2 regions of the Oceanobacillus sp. CAU 1775 genome follow, and region 1 is predicted to be linked to the other one. Evidence: riboswitches for the same ligand, from Rfam matches in the RefSeq annotation. Region 1 holds a riboswitch; the other holds the start of a gene.
The links. Region 1 has a riboswitch for glycine ahead of ACXYMZ_RS07295 (phosphoglycerate dehydrogenase). Riboswitches for the same ligand answer to the same signal wherever they lie in the genome.

Region 1 (9,305 bases):
ATTCTCTCTTTTCCGAGAAGTGTTGTTTCAAATTTCAAGATTATAGATTCATTTGCTGGTATTTTTATATTAGAAATGAAACACAAACCTTCTGTTCCGATATTTGCGATCAATACATTGGTGTTTCCGATAGTAACTTCTTTTTTATTGATTTCTGAAACAGTCATTTTTCCTATAATGGGAACAGGGAATTCAATTCGGTAGTAATGCCTACGATTATTAATTAAGTCCACTTCTTGCTCAGTCGGTACTTCTTTAGTTAATAATTTTTCAATATCCTCACTAGGCACAGGTTTACTAAATAAAAAGCCTTGCAGTCTGTTGCAATTCATTTTTTCTAAGAATTCTTTTTGTTCCGTTGTTTCAACACCTTCAGCAATCACAGCTATATTTAAACGATGGGCAAGTTGAATGATGGAAGATACCATTTCCGTACTATCTGAATCAGTAGGAATATCTTTCACAATGGAACGGTCTATTTTAAGAAAATCTGGTTTTACATCTTTTAAATTTCTAAAGGAAGAGAACCCATCTCCAAAGTCATCAAGTGCGATTAGAACACCGATTTGACGAAGTTGATTTATTTTTTCTAAAATACTTCCTTTTTGCTCTAACATAACTGTTTCTGTGAGTTCTAACGTGAGCCACTTTGGTTCCAACTCATTTTCTTTTAATGTATTAGAAATCATATCAATTAAATCTACTTGTAAAAATTGAATAAGCGAAAGATTAACGGTTGATTTGATCATATAGCCATTATCATGCCACTGTTTGATTTGTTTTACGACCGTCTTTATAACCCATTCACCAAGTGGAATAATTAACCCTGATTCTTCCGCTAAGGGAATGAAATCATTCGGAGACACAATCCCCCAGTCTGGATGATTCCAACGTAATAATGCTTCTACTCCCACAATTTCATTTGAAACCCCATGAATGATAGGTTGATAGTAGATAAGAAATTGGTTGTTATGTATAGCCTGTCTTAATTCATTTCTTAAGGTGAATAATTTATACGTTTCGATATTGGCTGTAGGTGAGAAGATATGGTATTTTTGATAACCAGCTTTTTCAGAAAGGTATAATGCTAACCCAGCATTTCGCATGAGTGAACTACTGACCTTCCCAGACTCTGGATAGTTACTAATCCCAACACTTACTGTTAAGAAAAGTGTGTAATTATTTAATAAAAACGGCTTTTCAAAAATATCTAATATACTTTGAGCAATTCTCTCTACTTGTTCGTTTGTATGAATCTTTTTTGTTAAAATAGCAAATTCATCAGCACCTAGTCGAGCGAGCATTTCAATATCTTTATGAAGAACTGCATTTATTTTTTTAGCTACTTCTACTAATAATAAATCTCCAAAGTATTCCCCACGCATATCATTTAAAAACTTGAAGCCATCGATATTAAAAATGAGAACGGAAAATTTATATTGTTCAACGCTTGCTAGCTGTATTTCTAAAGCTAGTTTTTCTTTGAATGCTCTCCGGTTCGGTAAGCGGGTAAGATGATCATAAAAAGCCATATAACGAATTTCTTTTTCTTGTGTTTTTATTGTTGTTATATCATCAAAATTACAGACGATACCATTTATATTCGGATTATCTAATAAGTTAGTGTAGATGACTCTGAAGTCTCGCCAGTCCCCGTTTTTATGTTTCATTCTTATTTCCATTGTAAAAGAAGCGTTTGGTCGAAGTAAAATTTCATTAAAGAGTTCTTTAGCATGAAGTGCGTCCTCTGGATGGACAAAATCAAACGTATTTTTTCCAGTCATTTCCTCTGAAGTAAAGCCAAGAATAGCTTCGACAGAAAGACTATGGAATTTTATTATGCCTTTTGGATCGATGATACTGATAATTTCTGCTGCATGATGGGTCAGTGATTGCAGCTGATCATGTGATTCAATATTTTCATCAAATAATGGATCATCATCGGAGATCATATGCGTTAATCCATAAAATCCAAGAACTTCCTTCTCATCTATAATTGGAATCATCGTTACCCCAATAGGAATAGCAATTCCATTTCCATTTGAAAAACGAAAAGTTACTTGCTGTGTCTCACCATTTAAAATTCTAACCATTGATTGTTCTGCTTTAACGATGTCTTCCGCATAAATATAATCAAAAAAACTTTTTCCGATTAAATTCTTTTTATCCAAGGGGATATGCTTGCTTACGTTTCCTTGAACGTCTAAAATTATGCCACTAGAGTCTCCAATAATTAAAAAGATACTTGGAGAGTTTTTAACTAGGTTTGAGTAAGTATGTTGCACCCTTTCATTTAATAATTTCTTTAATTTATCTTGGGTCCTTGTGTTCGAAAACATAATGATCCCCCTCATTAATTTAGGATTTAAAAGTAAAGACTTCTTTATTAAGTACATTTTATCTATGTTTTTTCGATCACTCGTATTTTAAAATAAGTATAACAGCAAGTAATTTGTAAAAATATAAGTTGTTTTCAATATTAAGGGTAGAAAGTAATGGTTCTATCATATCATTATCTCATAATTTAGTCTATTACTGATATTAGAAATGTTATAATATCACTAATTTATTAAGTTGAATAATGTAAAGTAGCACGACGCACTGTAATTTTTTTCAAGTGTTAAATCTTCAGGAATGGTAATACTCCTTATAAATACGTATAATGCTAGCATAAGTCAAACTAACTAAAGGTGATCATATGGTAACCAACTCTTCTATGGAATGGAATTTAGAAAATAGCTATTTAAATTTACCAAGCAAATTTTATACAGCGACTAACCCTCAGAAAGCAGCCAACCCTGAAATTGTTCTCTTTAATAATGGGCTTCGTGAGGAATTAGGTTTGAGTGCAGAACTAAACAAGGAAAATGGAATTGCTATTCTTGCAGGCAATGAACTCCCACCTGGGACGACTCCTATAGCGCAAGCTTATGCTGGGCATCAGTTTGGCAACTTTACAATGCTTGGTGATGGGCGTGCGATTCTTCTCGGTGAACAAATGACACCAGATAATAAAAGAATTGATATTCAGCTAAAAGGTGGGGGAGAGACTCCTTTTTCACGTGGTGGTGATGGACGAGCAGCACTAGGACCAATGATTAGAGAATACATCATAAGTGAAGCAATGCATCATTTGGGTATTCCAACAACGAGAAGTCTAGCCGTCGTAAAAACTGGTGAAGACGTTCATCGCGAAATTACCCTAGATGGTGCAATTGTTGTACGAACAGCTGAAAGTCATTTGCGAGTCGGAACGTTTCAATACGCTGCGGCGTTCGGTGAGATTGAAGATGTAATCGCACTTGCGGACTATGCGATCGACAGGCACTATCCAGAAGTTAAGTCTGCAGAAAATCCTTACGAAGCATTTTTACTAAAAGTTATTGAAAGACAAGCAGCTTTGATTGCGAAGTGGCAGCTGGTTGGTTTTATTCATGGGGTAATGAATACAGACAATATGACGATTAGTGGAGAAACAATTGATTATGGACCATGTGCTTTTATGGATACTTATCATCAAAAAACAGTTTTTAGTTCGATAGACATCAATGGAAGATATGCGTATATGAATCAACCGAGCATTGGTGGATGGAATCTTGCACGATTTGCAGAAGCAATTTTGCCTTTGCTAGCTAACAATAAAGATGAGGCGATTCAGAAAGCACAAGAAGCAATCTCGTCTTATCAGATTGCATATAGAAAAAATTGGTATCAAGGAATGAGAGCAAAGCTAGGCTTATTTAATGAAGAAGCTAATGACGAAGCCTTAATAGAAAGTTTGTTAAGCATGATGCAACATTACCAAGTAGATTATACGAATACCTTCTTAGCCCTAACTTTTGATGATTACTCTGGTTTTCCAATGGCAAAAATGGATGATTTTCAAAAGTGGAAGCAAAGTTGGCAGGAGAGAATAGGGCGACAAAATGAATCTGAAAAAGAAGCGCATGTTTTAATGAAAAATCATAATCCTGCATTAATCCCAAGGAATGCATGGGTGGAAGAAGCGATAGAAGCTGCAGTAAATAAAGACAATTATGAAGTTACAAAGTCCTTAGTAAATAAGCTTGAAAATCCCTTTGCACACACGAAGGAACAGCAAGCGTTCGCTAGGAAAAAAATATCAGACGACCCATCGTATCAAACGTATTGTGGAACCTAATATAAAAGCTACTCCTTGTTATAAGTTTAGGAGTAGCTTTTATTATTGGGATAAACTATCGAATGCGGCTCTCACCATTTTTCGGCATCGAATCAAATCCTCTGCAGTAGGTTCTACATTTGAAATAATTTGATCGGGAACCATTGTCCCGCCAAGTTTTTCTAATTGTTCATAAAACATCGTTACCGCAGTCCCATAATCAGGATAGTTAGAATCCGCAGATCCGAAAATACCAAAAACTTTTCCAGTTAGGTCAATCTTATGTAATCGGTCAAAGAATTCTTCAGCATCAATTGGGACATCACCATCAACCCAAGTATAAATACCGAAAAAGATAATATCATACTTCAATAAATCTTTTGGTGAAACTATATTTTCATCAAATAACTTTGATTCCAGCTGGATATTTTCGATACTTTTTAATTCATCAAGCATTTCCTCTGCCATTATTTCTGTGTTTCCAGTTAAGCTTGTGTAGAGCATTAATACTTTTTTCATGTTTTTCATATTCATTAATTCTCCTTTCTTTCATCTTAATGGTAATAAAAGCGTTTACAAGTGAAAAATATTTCAAATTTAATATTAATTCTAATTCTGCCTATTGAATTTAAGTAATATATCTGTTAAAGTAACATCAATTGAACGTCTTGTGCAACTGACGAACGCGGATAACCGCAAGGGAGTACATGATCAGAAAAATTGTCGATCGTCTGGGCAGAGAGGTAAGGGGTTATTTTCCTTGCCTCTTTAACTTTAAATGGAGGCGATGACACAAAATGAATATTTAACGCGACGAATGTTATGGGTAAAACTATAGCAGGAGCAGCTTCTGGAGAGAATGCATTTATGCAACGCCGAAGGGTTCAAAATCTCAGGCAAAAGGACAGAAGAAATAACAAAGTCTATTTGTTATTTTCTTTTAACTTGAGATTGGGATATTCCAATCTTTTTTTGGTTTATAAAATTTATGAGCAAAAGTATGAAACTAAAGGAGAAAAAGAAAAATGACAACTTTAACATTAGACAGGGTTAAGACGATTAAGACTTTAAATAATATTGCTGAGAATGGACTCAAGGTCTTTAAAAATGACAATTATATAATAGATAATTCAAGTGAAACTCCAGATGCAATTGTTGTTCGCAGCTATAATATGCATGAATTAGAATTTGATCAAAATTTAAAAGCAATTGCCCGTGCTGGAGCAGGTGTCAATAATATACCTGTTGAGAAGCATTCTGAAAAAGGTGTAGTTGTATTCAATACACCAGGAGCAAATGCGAATGCTGTAAAAGAGATTGTCCTAACAAGCTTAATGGCTTCTTCACGAAATCTTTTCGATGGCATCGAATGGGCAAAAACCCTTACAGGTAAAGGAGAACAAGTACCTCAGTTAGTCGAAGCAGGCAAAAAGCAATTTGTAGGAAAAGAAATTAAAGGAAAGAAACTAGGCGTAATTGGGCTTGGTTCTGTAGGTGCACTAGTCGCTAATGATGCCCTAAGTTTAGATATGGATGTAATCGGCTTTGATCCATATATTTCTATTGATACAGCTTGGAAACTTTCAAGAAATATTGAGCGAGCAATGTCTGTAGAAGAAGTTTTTGAGGAAGCAGATTTTATTACCGTCCATGTTCCGCTTACAAAAGAAACAAAGGATTTATTTAATAAAAAAGCATTTCAAATCATGCAGCCAGGGGTACATATTCTGAACTTTTCTCGTGGTGGGCTTGTAAATGAAGATGACTTAGAAGAAGCAATAGAAGCTGGTATCGTAGGAAAGTATATTACCGATTTTCCAAACGATAAGATTTTACAGATGAGAAACGTTGTACCTTTACCACATCTAGGAGCGTCAACGAGAGAATCTGAGGAAAACTGTGCAATCATGGCTACGAAACAAGTTAAAGATTTTCTAGAGACAGGTAACATTGTGAATGCAGTTAACTTCCCAAATGCATCACTTCCATTCACAGGTAAAAAGCGTATAACAGTATTTCATCACAATGTACCTAATATGGTTGGTCAAATGAGTACCATTATATCAGGAAACAAACTAAACATCGCAGCAATGATCAACAAGAGCCGTGGTGGCTATGCATACACAATGATTGATATTGACGAAGAGATCACTGGAGATATCCTCACAAGGATTGAATCTGAAATAAATCAAATCGAAGACGTTATTCGTATAAGAGTAATCTAAGTGTTTGTTTATATATTATGGGGTGATTAAACTCCTCATAGTTAATAAAATATTGAAAAGCTTAAAAGTCATGTTGTCTAACATATTAAAGAAGACAACATGATTTTTATTTAATTTTAAGATTTGTTAAAGTTTAAATTTGAGATTTCAACATTGATGAAGTAGAAAACAGAATGAGCTTCGGAAATATACGAAGACTCCTGCGGGAGGAAAGGCTTAGGTGAGATCCCGCAGTACGCAAAGCGTACGAGGAAGCTCACCAGCCGCCCGCGGAAAGCGTAGTATATTTCCGAAGCGGGTTTCTCCACTTAACCATATTGAACTTTTACCATCACCCAATTTCTAAAGAGATAATCTAAAAAACAAACTCGAATCCAACAAAAAAATATCAAATAATGCAGACACACCAAAAGAAATATCTTCATAAAATGTATTAGTCTAACTACCTTTTCATGCTATAATAAGTAGGTGGATACATTGATTTAAAGGGGGGACAGTATGTATTTTATTAGTATTGCCTTAATTGGTTATTTATTTGGCTGTATGAATGGTTCCCAAATAATTGGTAAATATAAACAAATTAATATAAAGAATAATGGTTCAAAGAATGCTGGCGCAACAAATACTTTTGTATTACTAGGTTGGAAGTCAGCTGCATTCGTAGCATTCGTTGATATTTTTAAAGCGATTTTATCTCTTACGTTAGTTACAATTCTATTCTCACGTACAGAATTACTTGCAGAAACGCAAATTATTTTGTTATATATCAACGCTTTATTCGTCATTGTGGGACATAATTATCCGATAACCATGAATTTTAGTGGAGGAAAAGGAACAGCATCTTTCCTTGGGGTTCTTTTATTCTTTAACTGGAAGTTCGCATTGGTAGCATTCATTCTTTTTCTTATTTTTTCCTTTGTCACAAATTATTTTGTGATCGGAACGTTTATCGCTTATCTCTCATTTGTTACGTATACTTCATTCATTTATAATCAAGGAGCAACGTTTATTGCATTTATGTTTACCGTTTTATTTGTCATTAAACATTTGGATAACATTAAACGAATTATGAATAAAGAAGAAGTAAAACTTTCTAGTTTGCTCCAAAGAGAAGCAACTGGAGGTTAAAGATACTTTAAAAAACGGTACACAAGCCATCTATCATCTGCTTGTGTACCGTTTTTTCTTTATGTCTATATCCCCAATAAACGATGTATTTAAATTTAACTTGCCCCACCTAAATTAATCTCGATGTACTTGTAAACTTGATTATGTGTTTTCTTTAGTTAGGAAATCGCGTATCTGTTCTATTGTTAACCCGATATTCTTTGCTTCTTGTATTAAGGATACCCACTCCTGATCCAGCATCACTTCAGAAACGATTTGGTTAGCATACACGTAGATCCTTTCCCCTTCCTAATAGCAACAAGATTTGGACTATTCTTATTGTAGAAGATGAAGGTAAAAAATAGGTTAAAAAATAAAATAAATTTTAAAAATGTTTAGCTATTAAATTTGTAGCCATACCCACGTACAGTTTGAATATAAACAGGGTTTGCCGGGTCTTTTTCTATTTTCCTTCTTAAATTACTAATATGAACTTTAACCGTATTGAAGTCTCCAAATTTATCTTCGCCCCAAATATGATTGTAAAGTTGTTCAATGGAAAAAACTCTGTTTGGTTCTTGAATCAAAAATAAAAGGAGCTGTTTTTCTTTCGTGAATAATTTTACCTTTCTTCCATCAAGAAAAATGGAATAGTCATCTAAATTAATTTCTAAATCTCCTATTACCTTACTGTTTTTCGATTTCTTTTGAATACGCTTAGCGATATTCTTCCGCCTCAGATGTGCCTTCACACGAGCAAGAACTTCTCCAGGGTCAAATGGTTTAATGATATAGTCATCTGCACCAATTTCTAAGCCAAGAATTCGATCATCATATTCACTTTTTGAACTTAAAAAGATAATAGGTACATCTTTATTTTCTTTCCTGATTTTTTTACATACTTCAATTCCGTCTAAACCTGGCAGCATGATGTCCAAGATAATTAAGTCTGGTGACACAGCTGTGAAAGTTTCATATGCTTCAACTCCATCACTTGAAAAATGGAGTTTGAACTCTTTCTCAAAATAAAGTTGTAATAAATGTTGTATATCGTAATCATCTTCTACGATTAATATTTTTTCGCGCTTCATAAAGATTACACCCTTCCAAGGTCTATCGGGTTACTGGAATAGTAAAGTAAATACAAGTTCCAGTACCATACTCACTTTCTGCCCAAATACTTCCGTTATGGTAGGTAATAATTTCTTTAGCGATAGTTAAACCAAGCCCTGAATTCGCGTTTAAATTACTATTCTTTCCTTCATCTTTTTGATAAAAACGATTAAAAATATACTTGATTGATTCTTGATCAATCCCTATTCCATTATCACAAACACTTACTTGTAAAAATTTAGTTTCCTTTGCTTTTTTTTGTGTATCTTGATACGTTTGTTCAATTATTTTCACGTGAATAGAGAGCTCTCCACCACTTTTTGAAAAGCGAAAAGCATTAAAAATTAAGTTGTGCATGACTTGCTGTATGCGATCGATATCGACTATTAAAAGATATGCTTTTTCATCGTCTTGTAGTTCCTCGTTATATTTAAATGTAAGATTATTTTCTTGGACATCGATTTCATAGCGAAGGAGACAAGTCGTAATAAATGTTTCAATATCCACGCTTTCCCAGTTAAAACTTAATTGACCAGACTCCAAGCGAGCAAGTTCATATAGATCCTGTATCTGTCGTTCAATGAATAAAATCTTTTGGTAAACAAGTGAAATGTATTTCTCATTGTCTGGCTTAATCACACCATCGAGCATTGCTTTTACGTAGCCTTTAATCGATGTCATTGGAGTTCCAAGTTCATGTGAAATATTCGTCATTAATT
Region 2 (9,305 bases), on a different contig from region 1:
TTCGAACTTACTTTTGTAAAATAGACGAAGGTACAAATAGATTCATGAAATTTATTTTCTTCAAAAACCATGTGTATTGGTTTTCCATCTCGCAATGCATGGATAAATTGATTCGCTAACTGAGTCAAATCTTTATCCCATTTCATGATTTCTAGGCATTCCAGTAAAGGATAACCACTATTTATAAGCCGGTGGAGACGTTTAAGAAATCGAAGTTGTATCTGCTCTGAGAGATTTTTGCGATACTTTATCAAAGGCCGCTTCATTGAAGAAGCCATATGCATAGGCTTTCCTCCTTAATTGTTCAAATGATGGATAGTGAATACTGGTGATTTTAGGACGTTGTAAGATGACATTTTCTAGTAATTCACCATCTAATAATTCTAAAATTGCAGCTCGTCGCTGTTTATTTCCTGTCCCTTTGATGGGAATCAGTTGAATGGAGGCCACTCCAATAAGCGATTGCAAAAGATCTTGTTTTTTTATCCCCATTTCAAGAAGTCTGTAGATTGTTCCTTCCGCATTTTTTGCATGAAACGTACTTAGTACAAGATGTCCTGTTAAAGAAGCGTCAAATGTAAATGCTGCTGTATCTTTATCACGGATCTCTCCAATCATAATCATGTCCGGATCATGTCTTAAAACGGCTTTTAAAGCATGTTGATAAGTGACACCAGCTTTTTCATTTATTTGGACTTGTAGAATATTATTTAGATTTCTTTCTACCGGATCTTCGAGCGTTATTGTTTGGAAAGATTTTTCTTGGATAATATTTTCGAGTAAGGCATACATTGCTGTGGACTTTCCACTTCCAGTCGGCCCAGTGAACAGTATGAGACCTGATTGGTTCTTAGCCCAGTTTTTAATTGTCTGCAATTGCTTAGGAAAAAGAAATAACTCTTCCAGCGAAAGATGTTTTGCTTGAGGTAAGATACGAATAGCTAAGCTTTCTGTATGAGACAGTGGAAGGGTAGATAACCGTAAAGAATAATATCCAAGGTTTCCAATCTTTTTTGATATGCTACCGTCTTGAGGTTTACGAGATGTACCAATATCCATCCCTGCAGAAAATTTAAAGTAAGTTAAGAGCAATTCATAGTGATGGGTGGAAATTGTTTGGTTGAATTTTCGTTCACCTTGAATTCGAAAGTAGATGTTTGTTTCTTTGGAAAGGGGATAAAAATGGATGTCTGTTGCGTGATTAGTAATTGCTTTTTGAAGTAATCGATCAACAAGTGGTAAAGCGGGGTTCAATTTCAGATTACACCTCCTTTATTTAAATATATACATTCGACATTTATTTCTAAAATCCTTCTTTATTTTTAAAAATATTGTATATTATTTTTGATCTGGTAAATGATATTAAAAAAATAGAGGAGGCAATGAAATTATGAGTACTAATAATTACTTAAGATACCTTACAGAAGAATTGACAAAGTATTATAATCAGCCTAAAGAAGAGAGGAAAATGAAGAGAAAAGAAAAGGGAAGTGAGTCAAAAAGCTTTTATAATACATGGTTTGGTATTATTCCATTTTCTTTTCGTATATTAATTAAAAAATAATCTATTCTGCAAAGGATCCAAGCAAATAAAGGATACCTCCATTAACTACTTCAATATTAATAACAGGTGAATAGCGCTCATGTAACTCAGCTACTTCTTTTTCAAATAAATTTTGATTAGTATTATCTGAATAAAAGTGTTGTAAAATATCTAATTCTTCCTCCAACTTCTTCTGCGCGTTTAGGGCCCAATCCTTTTCTTGATTTTTTATGTAATCAAGGATTACCTTTTCAATTCTTAAATAGCCATTTTTGACTGTGATTAAAGGAGAAAGCGTGAAACAATAATTTGAAATGTTTTGTTTTAAATTTCTCCTTTCTAATTCATCCATCATATTGACAATCATTTTGCCGTTTATTAGTTGGACCCCTATTGAAATCAATTCTTCTTTCTTTTGGTTTGCCTCATAACTTATTTTGATATTCAATAATAGCCAAGGGTATAGAGGTGTGTTTTCTTGTGTGTGAACTTCTTCAAAGAGGTGCACATACTTTTCGTTAGTTACAAGGTGGTTCCAAATTTGTAGCAGTCTTGGACTACCAAAGTGAACCCATTCTCCTTTTGATTTATCTATATTTGGGTCCGTTATTAGATGGAGCATCATCGGATTACCTTCTTCACCAATGCTTTTAATATAATGCCAATAAAATGGACGATTCATTAATGCCTTATCCATTTCCTCCGTTAACTGAATGGAATACATCCCTTCTTGAGGTTTTTCTATTTTACATTGATTTGCAGTAAAAAAACTTGTTAAAAAGTAATCTAAATTAATATTGCTCATGTGTTTCACCTACATTCTTATTTATTTCGCCAGCCTGTTGAATAATACTAGCTAAATTATTCAGCTTAATTTTTGCTTCTGCAGCTGTTTCTGATTCTGAATATATCGTTTGTATTTCTTCTTCCATGTCTTTTAGATTTAACGTTGATAAAATAGCATCGAGTTTTCCTATAACATTTTCGAATAGCTGAATTTTATCGTATAAAGTTGTGAGCACATGTTCCTCGATTGTATTTTTAACCGCTATGTTATAAATATTCACATCTTGCTGTTGGCCAAATCTATGAATCCGCCCAATCCTTTGCTCTAGCTTCATTGGGTTCCATGGCAAATCATAGTTGATGAGATGGTTACAAAACTGCAAGTTGATTCCTTCCGCTCCAGCCTCTGTAGCTATCAAGACTTGAGCTTGCCCTTTAAACAATTGAATCATCCAATCTTTTTTACTTCTTGAAAATCCGCCGCGAAAAGGCACGGACTGGATTCCGTTTTGTTGTAAATACCATTGAAGATATAATTGAGTTGCCCGATATTCTGTAAAGATAATAACTTTCTTATCTCCTAGAGATTGTATTAATTCGACAGTACTTTTGGCTTTAGCGTGTTGGGGTAATTCTTGAATGTCTTTAATCATTTGATCCATATCATTTGCCATATGTTGATTATCTGTACTTTTTCTAATCTTATCTAAAGATAAATAACACGCCTCTCGAGAAGAGCATAATTCTCGGAGAAGCATTACTTTAGTAAAAGCATGAGATGCTTCGTTAATCGATTGAATTTTTTCATATGCTTCTGCTTCTTTTTCAGAAAACGTCACCCAAATCGTTTCTATTACTCTTTTGGAAGGATGAAAATCAATATTCTCTCTGATATTTCGTATCATCACGTGATCAATGAGTTGCTTCAGGTAACTATTGTTTTCTACATGTTTTGATTGATTGCCGAATTTCTTTTTAAACATGTTAATATCACCTAATAATCCAGGTTTTAAAATGCTAATTAGGTTAAAAATTTCTATAAGATTATTTTGAATTGGTGTCGCTGTAAGTAATAGACAATACTTTTTACTTAAATTTCTAACAAACTCATAATTTTTCGTTTGATGGTTTTTTAATTTATGTGCTTCGTCAATGAGTACGAAATCATATTCATTTTTCAAAATTTCCTCTCGGTGCGGGGAACGCTTTACTGTATCCAATGAGGAAACAATAATAGCTTCTTGCTTCCAATTATGATTTTTTTTATTCGCAACAGTTGGTATATAAAACTTCGTATTTAGTTCTTGAACCCATTGGCTCACTAAAGAAGCTGGAACTAAAATTAAAGCGTTCTTAACAAGGCCACGTAACATATACTCTTTTAAAATAAGGCCTGCTTCAATTGTTTTTCCAAGTCCTACTTCATCAGCTAGAATAGCACGCCCGTTCATTTTTTCGATGGCTATTTTCGCCGTGCTAATCTGATGGGGAAGAAAGTTCATATGCGGTAAAAAATCTAAACTACGCAGTCCAGAGAACGATGGTGTTATTCTTGCTTGTTCAGCTTGATATGCTAATTTAAACAATTCAAAAGTTGAGTACGTACTATCTGTATTTAGCTTTCTTTCTAGTTCTTCTATAAAAGTATGATTATTTTGTATTCTTATCAAATCCATATGATACATCCTTTACCTTCCAATAAACTTTGGATTTCACTATACCTTTCCCAACAAATATGGTATTATTCAAGAAAAGGTTGAGAATTTCTGATTCTTTACTTTTAGTTTTACCAAAAGTACATAAATTATGCTGTGGATGAAGGTATGGGGAGAGTTTACAGTTTTTGTTGTAACGCCGAAGGAGCAAGTTAGAAACGAATCTCTCAGGCAAACAGACTCATATCTGACACAACTCTGGAGAGAGTTTACAATTTGTAAACCACCCAAGAAGCAAGTGCTCTCTAGGAGCATGCAACTTTCTGGTACAAGGACAGAGATTTCTATTTCATAGGAATCTCTGTCTTTTGATTTAACAATCATTGAGGGGAGTGGAGTAATTTGACAGAGTTAAAAAGAACACCCGTTTTTCCTGAGTATAAAGCTTATGGAGGAAAAACAATTGATTTTGGAGGTTGGGATTTACCCGTACAGTTCTCAAGTATTAAGGAAGAACATCTAGCAACAAGAACAAAAGCAGGATTATTTGATGTGTCTCACATGGGGGAAATTTTAGTCAAAGGAAATAAAGCGGCTGAGTTCCTTCAAAAAATGACGACAAATGATATTAGTAAACTTGTTCCTAACAAAGCGCATTATACATTTCTTTGCTATGAAAATGGTGGGGTTGTCGATGATCTAATCGTTTATATGTTAGGAGATAATGAATATTTACTAGTAGTTAACGCAGCAAACACAGAAAAAGATTATGAGTGGCTAGTGAAGCATAATACGTATAATGACGAAGAAATCGAGATTGTAAATGAGTCGGATAATTATGGACTTTTAGCAATTCAAGGACCTTTAGCAGAAGCAATTTTACAAGAAGTTACAGATACAGATTTAAGTTCGATCAAGTTCTTTCAATTTGCAGACGAAATTACAATCCATTCAATAGAAGATAAAGCTTTAATTTCACGCTCTGGTTATACAGGAGAAGACGGATTTGAAATCTATATTTCTCCAAAGAGTGTTGGAAAGCTTTGGAATTTATTATTAGAAAAAGGGAAAGACAAAGGTTTGGTTCCAGCTGGTTTGGGAGCACGTGATACTTTAAGATTTGAGGCTAACTTACCACTTTACGGACAAGAGCTTTCAGAAAGTATTACTCCAATTGAAGCAGGATTGAAATTCGCTGTTAAAGTAGATAAAGATTCTGACTTTATTGGCAAGTCTGTTATAGAAGAACAAATTAATAACGGTCCCGAAAGAAAAATTGTCGGTATTGAAATGATTGATAAAGGCATCCCACGTACAGGTTACGATGTAATTTACGAGGACAAAGTTATTGGTTCTATTACTTCAGGTACGCAGTCTCCTACACTGGAAAAGAATGTAGGTCGTGCAATTATTCAAACAGAGCATGCAGAAATTGGAAATGAATTACTCATTCAAGTAAGAAAAAAACAATTAAAAGCTAAAATTGTACCTACACCATTTTATAAACGAGAAAACTAAGGAGGCAGTCAAATGGATTTTCGCTATTTACCTTTAACAGAAGAAGATAAAAAAGAAATGTTAAAAACCATAGGTGTTGATTCTACTGAAGAGCTTTTTTCAGATATACCTAAAGCAGTTCGATTAGACAGAGAGTTAGACCTTAAAAAACCTGCTAGTGAGTATGAAATTAAAAAAGAATTAACAGAACTAGCAAATAAGAACGCAAATCTAACAGAATATCGTTCGTTTTTAGGTGCAGGAGTTTATGATCATTTCATTCCATCGGTTGTGGATCATGTCATTTCAAGACAAGAATTTTATACTGCATATACACCATACCAACCTGAAATTACGCAAGGTGAGTTACAGGCGATGTTTGAGTTTCAAACAATGATTTCTGAACTTACAGCAATGCCAATTGTGAACTCTTCTTTATATGACGGAGGAACAGCAGTTGTAGAGGCAATGCATCTTAGTGTCTCGCAAACGAAAAGGAAGAAAGTTATCGTCTCATCTGCATTACATCCAGAATATCGTCAGCTGATTGAAACTGCTGCGAATGGACAAAAGTTAGATATCGTAGAAATTAGTTATCAAGATGGCCGAACGAACTTAGAGCAGCTTGAAAAAGAACTAGATGAAGACACAGCAGCTGTAATTGTTCAATATCCAAACTTTTTTGGACAAGTGGAACCATTAGATAAAATAAATGAAATAATTAAAACGCAAAAGAAAACAATGTTTGTTGTTTCAAGTAATCCACTTTCTTTAGGATATCTTACACCACCAGGTGAATTTGGGGCTGACATAGTAGTCGGAGATACACAGGTATTTGGTATACCAGCTCAATTTGGCGGACCACATTGTGGTTATTTTGCTACGACAGAGAAGTATATGCGTAAAGTACCAGGTCGTTTCGTTGGTCAAACGGTAGACGAACAAGGTAAACGTGGATTTGTATTAGCATTACAAACGAGAGAACAACATATTAGACGTGAAAAAGCTACATCGAATATTACATCCAACCAAGCATTAAATGCCTTAGCAAGCGCTGCAGCGATGAGTGCACTTGGAAAAAATGGTGTAAAAGATATGGCTAAATTAAATATGCAAAAAGCAAGATATACAAAACAAAAATTAGCAGAAGCTAATATTTCTACAGTATTTAGTGGAACTTTCTTTAACGAAATTGTTGTACAGTTAAAGAAACCAATTGATGAAGTAAATAAAGAGTTATTTAAAAAAGGATTTATCGGTGGTTATAATCTTGGTGTGGTTTATCCAGAATTAGAAAATCACATGTTAATCGCAACAACTGAAATTCGTTCGAAAGATGAAATTGATGCTTTTGTAAAAGAAATGGGGGATATCAATGGCTAACGAGAACTTTCCGTTAATTTTTGAACGTAGTAGAGAGAATAGATCTGCATATAATCTTCCGGCACTTGATGTTCCAGAAGTTAATTTAGAAGAGGAAATTGAAGATGCATATATTCGAAAAGTGGATGCAGAACTTCCAGAAGTTAGTGAATTAGAATTAATGCGTCATTACACTGGATTATCTAACCGTAATTTTGGAATCCTTTCCGGTTTTTATCCACTTGGCTCATGTACGATGAAATATAACCCTGTAATTAACGAAGATGTTGCTAGACTTCCAGGATTCTCACATATTCACCCATACCAAGACCCAACAACGGTTCAAGGTGCAATGGAACTGATGTATGATTTACAGATGCATCTACAAGAAATTACAGGAATGCACGAAATTACGTTGCAACCTGCCGCTGGTTCACAAGGGGAATGGACAGCATTAATGATGATTAAAGCTTTCCATGAAGCAAATGGTGATCACCACCGAAAAGAAGTTATTGTACCTGACTCAGCACATGGTACGAATCCAGCCTCAGCAGCTGTTGCAGGATTTAAAGTAGTAGAAGTTAAATCAAACGAAAAAGGTTTAGTTGATGTTGAAGACTTAAAGCGTGTGGTTAATGAAAATACAGCAGCATTGATGTTAACAAATCCGAATACTTTAGGATTATTTGAAACGGAAATTGTAGAAATGGCTGAAATTGTTCACGGTGTGGGCGGTAAGTTATTCTATGACGGAGCTAATTTGAATGCAATCATGGGTTATAGCCGTCCAGGAGATATGGGCTTTGATGCTGTACACTTGAACCTTCATAAAACTTTTACTGGTCCACATGGTGGTGGAGGTCCTGGTTCTGGTCCAATTGGTGTATCAGAAGAACTAGCACCTTACCTACCAAAGCCTGTAATTCGTAAAAATAATGATATGTATGAGTTTGATTATAACCTACCAAAATCTATTGGTATGGTTAAGGGATACTACGGAAACTTTGGAATCAACGTACGTGCTTATACTTATATCCGTACAATGGGTGCAGAAGGGCTGAAAAAGGTTAGTGAGTATGCTGTTCTTAATGCGAATTACCTCATGCGTAGTTTAGAAGAAGAGTATGAGCTACCATTCACACAACATTGTAAACATGAATTTGTTCTTTCTGGAAATAAACAGAAGAAACTTGGTGTGCGAACATTAAATATTGCTAAGCGATTAATGGACTTGGATATTCATCCACCAACTGTTTACTTCCCATTAATTGTTGAAGAAGCATTGATGATTGAACCGACTGAAACGGAAGCGAAGGAAACATTGGATCATTTCATTGATGTTATGTTACAAATCGCAGACGAAGCGAAAAACAATCCAGAAGTTGTTCTAGAAGCGCCTAAAAATACTGTTGTTAGTCGTTTAGACGAAGCAACTGCATCACGTAAGCCTATTCTTAGATACTATCCAGAGTAAATATTTTTATTTAGAAATTATCTCGATGTCGATTTCCTTCGAGCGTTTTCAATAGAGATAAAGATTTAGAAAAGCTACTGCAGAATACAAAAAAGGTACTAGTCAATTTGACTAGTACCTTTTTTGATTTATTTGCTTTTAACTTTGCCTGTCCACTTTTTAAATCCACCCTTTAGTTGGTAGATTTCTTCATTGCCATTTTTATGAAGTATTTGTGCAGCACGTGCTGAACGACTACTGTTCTGACAATATAAATAAACTGGTTTATCTTTACGAACTTCAATTAAACGTTGTTTTAATTGTGTAACAGGAATATTTCTAGCTCCTAGAATATGTCCGTTTTCAAATTCTTGTGGCTCACGGACATCAATTAGTTGTGCTTTTCGATATCCTTCGATCCACTGATCTTGATTTAACACATTTAAATACAATTTTTGTCTATAGTAACGGAATATCGTTAAAGCAAGTAGTACAACAAATACAATAATTAATACAGCCATTTCATTTATCCCCCGTTTATAACGAATATCATTTCCTATTATAGATTACTTTCACTAGTTTTTAAAGTATTTAAGATATATTTTGTATAAGAATCTGTTAAAGTTTTATGTTAGATAGAGAAAAAACCCGCTTCGGAAATATACTTCGCGCATCCATAGGCGGCTGGTGAGCCTCCTCAGTCCCAAGCGACTTGCGGGGTCTCACCGTAGCCTTCCATCCCGGAGTCTTCTTATATTTCCGAAGCTCATTTTATTCTTCTTATTTTTCATGGAGTAAATTCACAGCATAGTACAAAGAAATGAAACAAAAAAATATGAAGAAAATGATTTCTTCATATTTTGCAGGAATTGTCGAGTTATGTATGTTTTTCTTTAATTTTCTTTAGAAATCTTCTATTTAAAAATGTTGACAATTTGTTATTTATGGGATTCAATCACAATATATAGGGTATATTTTAAATTAAGGTACTATATGTTGTTTTATTGAG

Region 2: another riboswitch for glycine. It lies ahead of gcvT (glycine cleavage system aminomethyltransferase GcvT); the one in region 1 lies ahead of ACXYMZ_RS07295 (phosphoglycerate dehydrogenase).

The regions. Positions count from the first base shown of each region.
Region 1 is NZ_JBTLRO010000003.1:233,066-242,370, forward strand. Features, by position in the region: gene ACXYMZ_RS07280 (EAL domain-containing protein) at 1-2,339, opposite strand, end outside; gene ACXYMZ_RS07285 (protein adenylyltransferase SelO) at 2,717-4,162, shown strand; gene ACXYMZ_RS07290 (flavodoxin domain-containing protein) at 4,205-4,669, opposite strand; ZMP/ZTP riboswitch at 4,804-4,885, shown strand; glycine riboswitch at 4,982-5,059, shown strand; gene ACXYMZ_RS07295 (phosphoglycerate dehydrogenase) at 5,167-6,366, shown strand; gene ACXYMZ_RS07300 (glycerol-3-phosphate acyltransferase) at 6,865-7,494, shown strand; gene ACXYMZ_RS07305 (anti-repressor SinI family protein) at 7,636-7,764, opposite strand; gene ACXYMZ_RS07310 (response regulator transcription factor) at 7,869-8,564, opposite strand; gene ACXYMZ_RS07315 (7TM diverse intracellular signaling domain-containing protein) at 8,587-9,305, opposite strand, start outside.
Region 2 is NZ_JBTLRO010000002.1:58,322-67,626, forward strand. Features, by position in the region: gene comGB (competence type IV pilus assembly protein ComGB) at 1-284, opposite strand, end outside; gene comGA (competence type IV pilus ATPase ComGA) at 202-1,254, opposite strand; gene ACXYMZ_RS03505 (YqzE family protein) at 1,391-1,564, shown strand; gene ACXYMZ_RS03510 (YqhG family protein) at 1,566-2,348, opposite strand; gene ACXYMZ_RS03515 (DEAD/DEAH box helicase) at 2,335-4,005, opposite strand; glycine riboswitch at 4,145-4,237, shown strand; gene gcvT (glycine cleavage system aminomethyltransferase GcvT) at 4,387-5,502, shown strand; gene gcvPA (aminomethyl-transferring glycine dehydrogenase subunit GcvPA) at 5,515-6,864, shown strand; gene gcvPB (aminomethyl-transferring glycine dehydrogenase subunit GcvPB) at 6,857-8,317, shown strand; gene ACXYMZ_RS03535 (rhodanese-like domain-containing protein) at 8,446-8,817, opposite strand.